Regions from separate parts of the Dyadobacter sp. HNCC25DJ187 genome, predicted to be linked through region 2. Evidence: riboswitches for the same ligand, from Rfam matches in the RefSeq annotation. Region 2 holds a riboswitch; the other holds the start of a gene.
What was found. Region 2 has a riboswitch for cobalamin ahead of AC1XUE_RS16615 (TonB-dependent siderophore receptor). Riboswitches for the same ligand answer to the same signal wherever they lie in the genome.

Region 1: it holds a riboswitch for cobalamin, as region 2 does, so the genes downstream of both, AC1XUE_RS22380 (TonB-dependent receptor plug domain-containing protein) here and AC1XUE_RS16615 (TonB-dependent siderophore receptor) in region 2, are expected to answer to the same signal.

What each region holds. Positions count from the first base shown of each region.
Region 1 is NZ_JBXHAT010000003.1:252,697-256,895, reverse strand. Features, by position in the region: gene AC1XUE_RS22385 (YncE family protein) at 1-110, opposite strand, end outside; gene AC1XUE_RS22380 (TonB-dependent receptor plug domain-containing protein) at 188-2,113, opposite strand; cobalamin riboswitch at 2,176-2,440, opposite strand; gene AC1XUE_RS22375 (DMT family transporter) at 2,951-3,877, shown strand; gene AC1XUE_RS22370 (thioredoxin family protein) at 3,980-4,199, shown strand, end outside.
Region 2 is NZ_JBXHAT010000002.1:1,349,023-1,353,221, forward strand. Features, by position in the region: gene AC1XUE_RS16615 (TonB-dependent siderophore receptor) at 1-2,077, opposite strand, end outside; cobalamin riboswitch at 2,250-2,518, opposite strand; cobalamin riboswitch at 2,572-2,843, shown strand; gene AC1XUE_RS16620 (hypothetical protein) at 2,976-3,608, shown strand; gene AC1XUE_RS16625 (TonB-dependent receptor plug domain-containing protein) at 3,646-4,199, shown strand, end outside.

The DNA.
Region 1 (4,199 bases), on a different contig from region 2:
AAAACGCCATCCACATAATCGCCTTTTGGTGCGGGATCGCTTTGGTTACAGGACCAGACTAAAAAAGACAGTGAAGCGGCTAAAATGCCCTTAGTAAGTTGTTTTTTCATATTCATGTTCAAATTTACTGATTCATCCGGTTTTCACCGGTGTTCTGATGGTGATTTATAATGTTGATGTTTCTCATTCAGCTTCCTGCTGACTTCACAGCAGAAGATCTGTAACTCAAAAGTAAATTAACAGCAAAACTTCTTCCCGGCATGGCGTTGCTTCTTACATTCAGGTAGAAGGTATTACTGATGTTATTCACCTGCCCTTGCACCCGAAGTTGCATATTGCCGAAATTACAATTGGTTTCTGCCAAAATATTAGCCAGTATATAACTATCCAGATATAACGAATTATCGGTGCGCGTAAATCTCCTGCTCACAGCCAGCAACTGGCCGGAAAGGCGGAAATTCCGGTACGCTCCGAATAAATTGACATTACCTGAATGCTTGGGCGTGTACGTTAGCTGCTTGCCTACAATATCTACTGCGTAGGCGTCGTATACCTTTTCCTGAGAACTGCGGGTGTAGGTGTAATTCACCTTTGCGCCTGTTTTGATTCTGCCTAAAGCAGCGTTCCAGCCTGCCTGTAACTCTATTCCTCTCGCCAGCACTTCATGCAGATTCTCTACTCTGAAACTATTACCGGGATTCCAGTAACTCCAGTTTTTGATACGATTATGATAGGCTGTTGCTGAAAAATTAAACAATTGATGACCAGCTACATATTGCTGCTCTAAACCAACCTCTTTGTTAAAACCACTTTCAGGTTTGATATCAGGATTGCCCAACGCTTTCCAATAACGTTCGTTGAGTGTAGGAACGCGGTAGCTTCGGGCGAGCGATCCTTTTACCCTCAGTGTGTATCTACTCGTCCGTATCAGCGGATATTCGGCTCCCAAAGAAGGTGTAAACGGTGGCTGGAAACCTGTCACAAACGCCTGTCGAAGATTCGCAGATACCAAAAGACCTGATGCCGTTTCCCAGCGTGTAAGTATAAAGAGATCACCCCGGTTCTCTGTAATTTCAGGGCGTTCGTATCCGGCAACCCTCGTCCGAAAATGGGTAAATTCGCCTCCGCTCTTCATCTGTATAGTCCCTGCATTTCCCACATTCCAATAAAAATCCTTCTCGATTCTGCTTCCCAGCTTGTCCGTGACGGCATGATCCAGATTAGAATAATCACCCGTAGCATAGTCGATGATATCCCGCACCCAGGAAGTCCGCACCGAAAAATCATTCCATTGGTATTTCAGCATGGTCCGGTATGCCGCTGTTTGGGTGAGTTCTCTCCCGGCCTCATTTTGAGGGTTGATCGTCAGGGCATTGTCGGTAAGCCACACATGGGCAGATAATTCGTGGTTATTGTTTGAACGAAGGAAAATGTCCTGTACAAGACCTTTCTGAAAAGTACGGGTCGGCAGCAGCGGCACACCCTGGCGTAAAGGCTCAGGGAAACTGTTTTTCATACTACCATAATAGATAGCTGTTTTTCCTGAAACAGTCCAGTTGCCCATCGCTGTACCATATTTGGCAAATACCTGCGTCTGACTATTTCGAAAACTCTCCTGCTGCCTGCCTATTGACACGCTGAAACCCTGTGCAGGAGCTGCACTATTCAGTAAAATACTTCCACCTACTGCGTCTGTCCCGACTATACTCGCAGCGGAACCATACTGAACAGCAAGCTGGTCAAAACCGGCAACGGGAATGGTGGAAAAATCGGACTGCCCTAAAGTTGGAGAATTGATATTGAGGCCATTCCACAATAGCGCGGTATGATTGGCAGAGGTTCCGCGAAAGGAAACAGTAGTGAGCGCACCCGGACCGTAGTTTTTAAAAGCAAGAGCTGTATTGTAAGCCAGTATATCAGCCAGATTCTGAAATCTGAACTGCATAAGCGTAACCGAATCAATTTTCTGCAATTTCAATCCGCTCATAAAGCGCTCCGGAGCCGTTCCCCTTACTATAGCAGGAGCAAGGACAATAGAATCCTTTTGAGCAAAAGACTGGTACGAAAGAGCACAGCCAATTACACACAGCAGACAAACATAAAAACCAACCATTTTAAACACCTTTAAACCAGATAGAAATACCATAATCCGGCTCTTCCTCCGAAAGCCGTTGTATCACAAGATGTGTTCAGGCAGGTCTCCTGGCTCAGTCCGATGATCTGTTGCCTTCCCGGAGCATTGTCAAAAGAAAAAAACCGAACGAGATAATAATTCTATCATTCGCTCATTCTTTCATTCATTGTCTCCAGTGGCTACGAAGATGCAGATTCATCTTTGATGGACTGTACAGTTGCGGGGACAGCTTTCGCATTAAACGAAATTCCCTTTTAAGCTTCTTTCTCATTTAGAGAGCATAGCACCAAAACAATACAAAAGTAGTGAATATTGAGGAGCTTACACGAAACTAAGATTTATCTTGTAATAGTGATTACACAGAGAGCCACAGAGAAAATCTGATTAGCAAGTGAGAAAGATCCGATTGGAAGTATAAACTCTGTGCATCTATTTTCATCTCTATGTACGTCTGTGTAACGTAATACTTACCTCGTAGTAGTGATTGCATTTTGTCGTCTGAGCAGTACCCCTGAGTACATTAGATAGAAATTCCCTGTTACATAAAATCGCGTAGCGATGTAATGTTGGTAGAAATCTGAGCGGTTGCGGTAATTACATCTAAATCCCGTCAGGGATGTAATATCAAATACCAGGGAACTATTTCTCTACCGATGTTGCATACCTGACGGCACTTTAAGGAAATCTGCACCCCAACCTTGCTACCAATATTACATGCCTCACGGCATTTTAAAAAGGTAAACTCTGCGATTCTCTTTTTGTCTCCGTACACCTCTGTGTAACCTAATCTCTATCTTTGTAAAAATCTTATTTCCCTTGACTGCCACAGCCGACAACCGCTTTACTTTCCCAGAATCTCAGAAAGGCATTATCCTGATGCTTGGAGCGGCATTTTTCTTTTCGCTTACTTCAGCTATATCCAAGCATATCGGAAAAGAATTCCATATAGTACAGCTTGTATTTTTCAGGAACATTGTCGGGGTTATATTCATTTTATCAAGTATCCGTAATCGGCCATTAGAACAAAAAGGAGGTGGTAAACTCGGACTATTGATTTTTCGCGGTATTGTAGGTACGCTTTCGCTATACCTGCTGTTTTACGCCATCCAGACGCTGGGCCTTGGACGTGCATCCACCTATCAATATACTTATCCTATTTTCCTCGCCCTGCTATCCTGGCTGCTCATAGGAGAAACGCTGAACAAAAGAGAATGGGCGGCTATTTTCATTGGTTTTAGTGGTATACTGCTTGTCTTCAGGCCTGATCTTTCGCTGCTGTGGCGGGACAATGTGCTCGGACTTGGTAATGCAGTATTGACTGCGATCTCGTATGTCTCGATCCGCCAACTTGGCTGGGTGTATGATTCCCGCGCTATTATTTTATCTTTTATGCTGAGTGGCATACTGATGCCGATTATCTCCATGCTGGTTGGAACCTATTTTCCAATGGACGGGCTGGATTTCCTGATCGGTACATTCAAATGGCCTGAAACCGCCGGCCAATGGCTCGCTTTTCTTGCATTGGGATTGACGGCTTTGATAGGACAGAAAATGCTTACACAATCGTTCAGCTACGATAAGGCCGGACGGGTTGCCGCCATTGGCTATTCCAATATCCTTTTCTCTGTGCTGATCGGTTTTTTCATGGGAGAAGCTTTCCCATCCATTTCTTCGCTGGCTGGTATGGGGCTTATTATTGCAGGAGGGATTATGGTATCACTGGCTAAAACCAAGCAGGTATGAGCCTGTCCGAGCTAAAAACCAGGTTCATGGATGAATCCCAGGCCATCAGCCAATTAATTCAATAAAATCTGCGTTATCCACCTATACGTACAAGTTATCAACATGAAAAAGCAGTTTTCCATCTATCCGCTCATTATTCTGGTAATTGCAGTCCTAACGGGCTTCCGTTCTGATGTAGCAGAAAAACCGGCAGACGCCATTCAATGGCTGACGATCGAACAGGCTTATACCAAAATGAAGTCGGAGCCACGCAAGATTCTGATTGATGTGTATACTGACTGGTGTGGTTGGTGCAAGGTAATGGACAAGGAAACTTTTAAAA
Region 2 (4,199 bases):
CACTATTCACTTCACCGTCGGCAAATGGAAGGTATTTGGCATTGGCAAAAGTATAACCTGCTGTGATGTCCAGGCCTGCGATCGGATTGCCATGAAGTTCGGCTTCAAATCCTTTTGATTCTGCAGAACCCACGCGTTTCAAAATGCCACCTGGCAAGCTTTCAAGCTGGTTGTCCTTGCGCATGTAATAGAGAGAAAGGTTTCCCGACCATCTGTTGGATATCTCCAACCGGCTTCCGATTTCAGCTTGATAACCTGTCTCGGGATCAAAAGTTTCTCCATTAGGTGCTACTCGGCGGGAAGGCTTAAAATATGTTGAATAAGAAGCATATACAGACAAAATTTCAATCGGCTGATATACCAATCCCAGACGATACGTAAGTGCTGATTTAGAGATTGTAGATTCTGCTCCTTTTTCTGTTACATTCCTGTTTTCATCGACTTTATCCGTGTAGTATCTTCCATCAAAAATATCGTAACGCAGACCGGCCAGCGCTTTCAGTTTTTCCGAAATAGTCAGAAAATCCTGGACGTAAATACCATGGACATTTTCCATTGTAGCGCGGTAATTGGTGGTACTGTAACCTCTGAACCCCTGATTTTCTACCGGATTATTCACCGGAATGGTCACATACGATCCCGGTCCGTACACATTCGCGTTGTAGGTCTTACGATCCAGTAAACTCAGTGAATAACCAGCCAGCAGTTTGTGCTGCACGTGTCCGGTATTGAAATCGTAAGTCAGTTCAAGCTGATTTTGTAATGGCTTGGTCAGGTGATTGAAGTAATAGGGAAATGAGCGCGTAATCGAATCAAGGGTTGAATTGAAGGTCAGTTCTTCGGTAGAAAAATAGTCTATATTATCGTCATAGTAAGACAGCTGATTAGACAGCCTGAGTCTTGAATTGATCTGACGCACATACTTCAACTGGAAATCGTAACGGGTATGTTTCAGAAAATCCTGAGGATCATTGTAGCGTGTATTCACATTGAGGCCAGGCGCCAGTTTGCTCCCTGCCAGCATAGGAATACCGGTTTCGGTGTCGTAAATATCCTTGTTAGCCCCAACTGTGAGATAAAAAAGATCCTTTTCAGTGGGCGTATATTCCAGGGCCAGATAGCCATTGTTTGTATTAGATCCCGACTTACGATAGCCATCTGTATCTGACATTCCAAAATCGACGCGATAACGTAATTTATCATTGATAGCACCGCCAGCCCCTGCCCGGATCCGACGCGTATTAAAACTTCCGTAACTGGCAGAGAAATCTGCTTTCAAGCCTGCAGTAGGCCGTTTACGTACAATGTTAATGATACCACCCAATGCGGAGTGACCAAACAGCACAGAAGCTGGTCCTTTCAGTACTTCAATACTTTCTACATTGGCAAGATTGGTATTGGGTGCACTGGTGGAAATATTGTGGCGCTCATCACGCACTCCATCTACCAGAAGGACAAAGTTGGAGAAACCACGTATTGTAAAATGCTGAAATCCACCGTAGGTATTATTAGCGCGTACACCAGTAGTATTTTTCATGGCTTCGCCCAAATCATCAATACCGCGTTGTTCGATGGTTTTCACACCCACAGATGAGGTCGTAATGGGAAGGTCTCGCAATGGAACATCCATTTTATTGACAGACGAAAATGTCTGTACTCTGGCTGTACTCACCATTACTTCAGACAACTCGTTGGTCCGGCTGTTGAGCTGGTATTCCAGAATGGTTTCATTGTTGTTTCTTACCTCAATGTTCTCCTTACGGGCATCATATCCTACTCCGCTTGCCAGAAAAGTATATCGTCCGGCTGGTACATTTCTAAACTCAAAACGGCCTTTTTCATCGGTAATAGAGGCGAAGGAGGTATTTTCCAATCGTACATGAATCCCGGTCAGAGGTTCTCCGGATTCGGTTCTGACGAAGCCTGATACACTTCCTGGCTGGTCAGCAAATGCACCGGCTGTTACCAGCACAAAAAACAGAAATAACGTGAAATTCAGTAAATTTTTACCGTTTGATGTTGGGGAGATTTGTTTACCACTACCAGTTCGCGGATAGCAGCTTTCTTCGTTTTGCATACTTTTAACTTTGTTATAGATGAGTTAAAAGCTCCTTGCAGATTTTACCTGCTAACGCGAAGAATTAAAGAGAATGTGGAAGTTGCTTACAGGACATAAGCATCAACGGTACAAGGCACGTTGCCATGCAACCGGTTATTTCCATACCAGACTCAGCTTTATTTCGCGAAAGCATTGTCAACAAAAAAAGGCAGGTCTCCTGACTTGTAACATTTACATCGTACTTCCCGGGAGAGGTCAATTTTAAATGAGTGAATGATAGAATATCTTTTTCAAATAACTCTTCATTCTTAATTTTTCATTCATCATTTCCTCATGGTCCCAGTGTACATCTTCTGATGCAAACTTTGGTGTTACTTACAGTTGCGCGACAGTTCGTGATTTTCACACGATTCCCTATTAATTCACTGGATTAGTAAAACCCTTTTATGTTGGAAAAATATTGTAAAGAACTTTTCAGGCCGCAAAGGTAGGATTATAAATTGTGAAATGACTAGTTTTGTGCGTTGATTGGTTTGCACCCCTGGTGCGATTAATAGGGAATCCGGTGAAAATCCGGAGCAGTACCCGCTGCTGTAAGTTCATAAAAAGAGATCCTGGCGAATAGAGCCACTGGGAGGAATTAAGTTAAGAATGAAGAATTAAGAGTGAGTTCCAGAAGTTATACGTTTAACTCTTCATTCATCATTTATAATTCATTACCACCTCCCGGGAAGGCGCCAAGATCTGAACGAGCCAGAAGACCTGCCAGTTTACCATATTTCCGTTTTGCTTTCGGGAAGAAAAGCAAGTGGCATAAGGCTGGCATTTTTTGTCTGGTCTTCTCCTGCATTTCCCCCCGGCTTTACGGATAAACGAATCATCTTGCAAAACGCAAGTTATTTTATCCAAATCAAAAATGATTAATCTCTTACTGGTAGATTCATTACTGTTAGGCGTTCAACACTCGTTCGAACCAGACCACATGGCTGCCGTATCTGTATTGGCGACCGACGATGCCAAAAGTCCATCGCATCGCTGGAAACTCATCTGGCGCTCTTCCCATTGGGCTTTGGGACATTCTTTTACGCTGATCCTGTTTGCTATTTTAGTACTACTTCTCAAATCATCCGTATCCCTTGACATTTCGGATAAGGTCGAGACGCTTGTTGGTCCACTGATGATTTGGCTGGGTATCGTAGCGATCAGAAGAAACTTTAAAACACAAACTGTCGAGCATACCCCGCTCGCCGAAACCACCTGGAGCCGCTCATTTGTAGTGGGTATGTTTCATGGATTAGCCGGAACAGGAGGCGCCTGTGCTGTTGCACTTACACTTGCAGCCAGCGATGCGACAACTGCTGTTTGGATTATTGTTTTGCAGAGTGTGGGGATTATTGTCTCCATGTCGGTTTATGGCTATTTCTTTGCTTACTCCATTAACAAATTTGCAAAACGAAAGGAATTCTTCCTGACAGTCGTGAACTACGTTGTGGGTACATTTTCTATTATCATTGGCCTCATAACCCTCTATGAAGCCTTTCAGAGTTAAATATCAAATCTATCCTACCGTTATCACCAATTCATTTATGTATATAAAATTTTACAAATTCGCATTGATTAACGGACTTGCCAGTCTGATCGCAATACCCGCTCTTGTGAGTGCGCAACAGATCGTTCCCGACTCATCCGCAGAGAATCTCCTTAATCCCGTTGTAGTTACCGCTACCCGTTTTGAAACAAAGAAAGACAGGATTGCTCAGCAAATTACACTCATATCCAAGGAGGATATACAGATGACACCGTCTCTGGATCTGACAGATATCGTCAGAAAAACGGCGGCTGTGGATGTTATTCAATATCCCAACTTATCGTCGGGAATAGGTATCCGCGGGTTTCGACCTCAGTTTTCAGGATTGAATCAGCGTACGCTATTGCTTATTGACGGACGCCCTGCCGGAGCAACCAATTTATCACAGATCAGCCTCAACGGTATAGAAAGAATTGAAGTGCTGAAAGGCCCTGCATCTTCGCTGTACGGTTCACAAGCTATGGGCGGCGTTATCAACGTCATCACCAAACGATCAAAAGGAGCTACACAAGGCAATGCATTTCTTGAATATGGAAGTTTTGAAACGTTGCA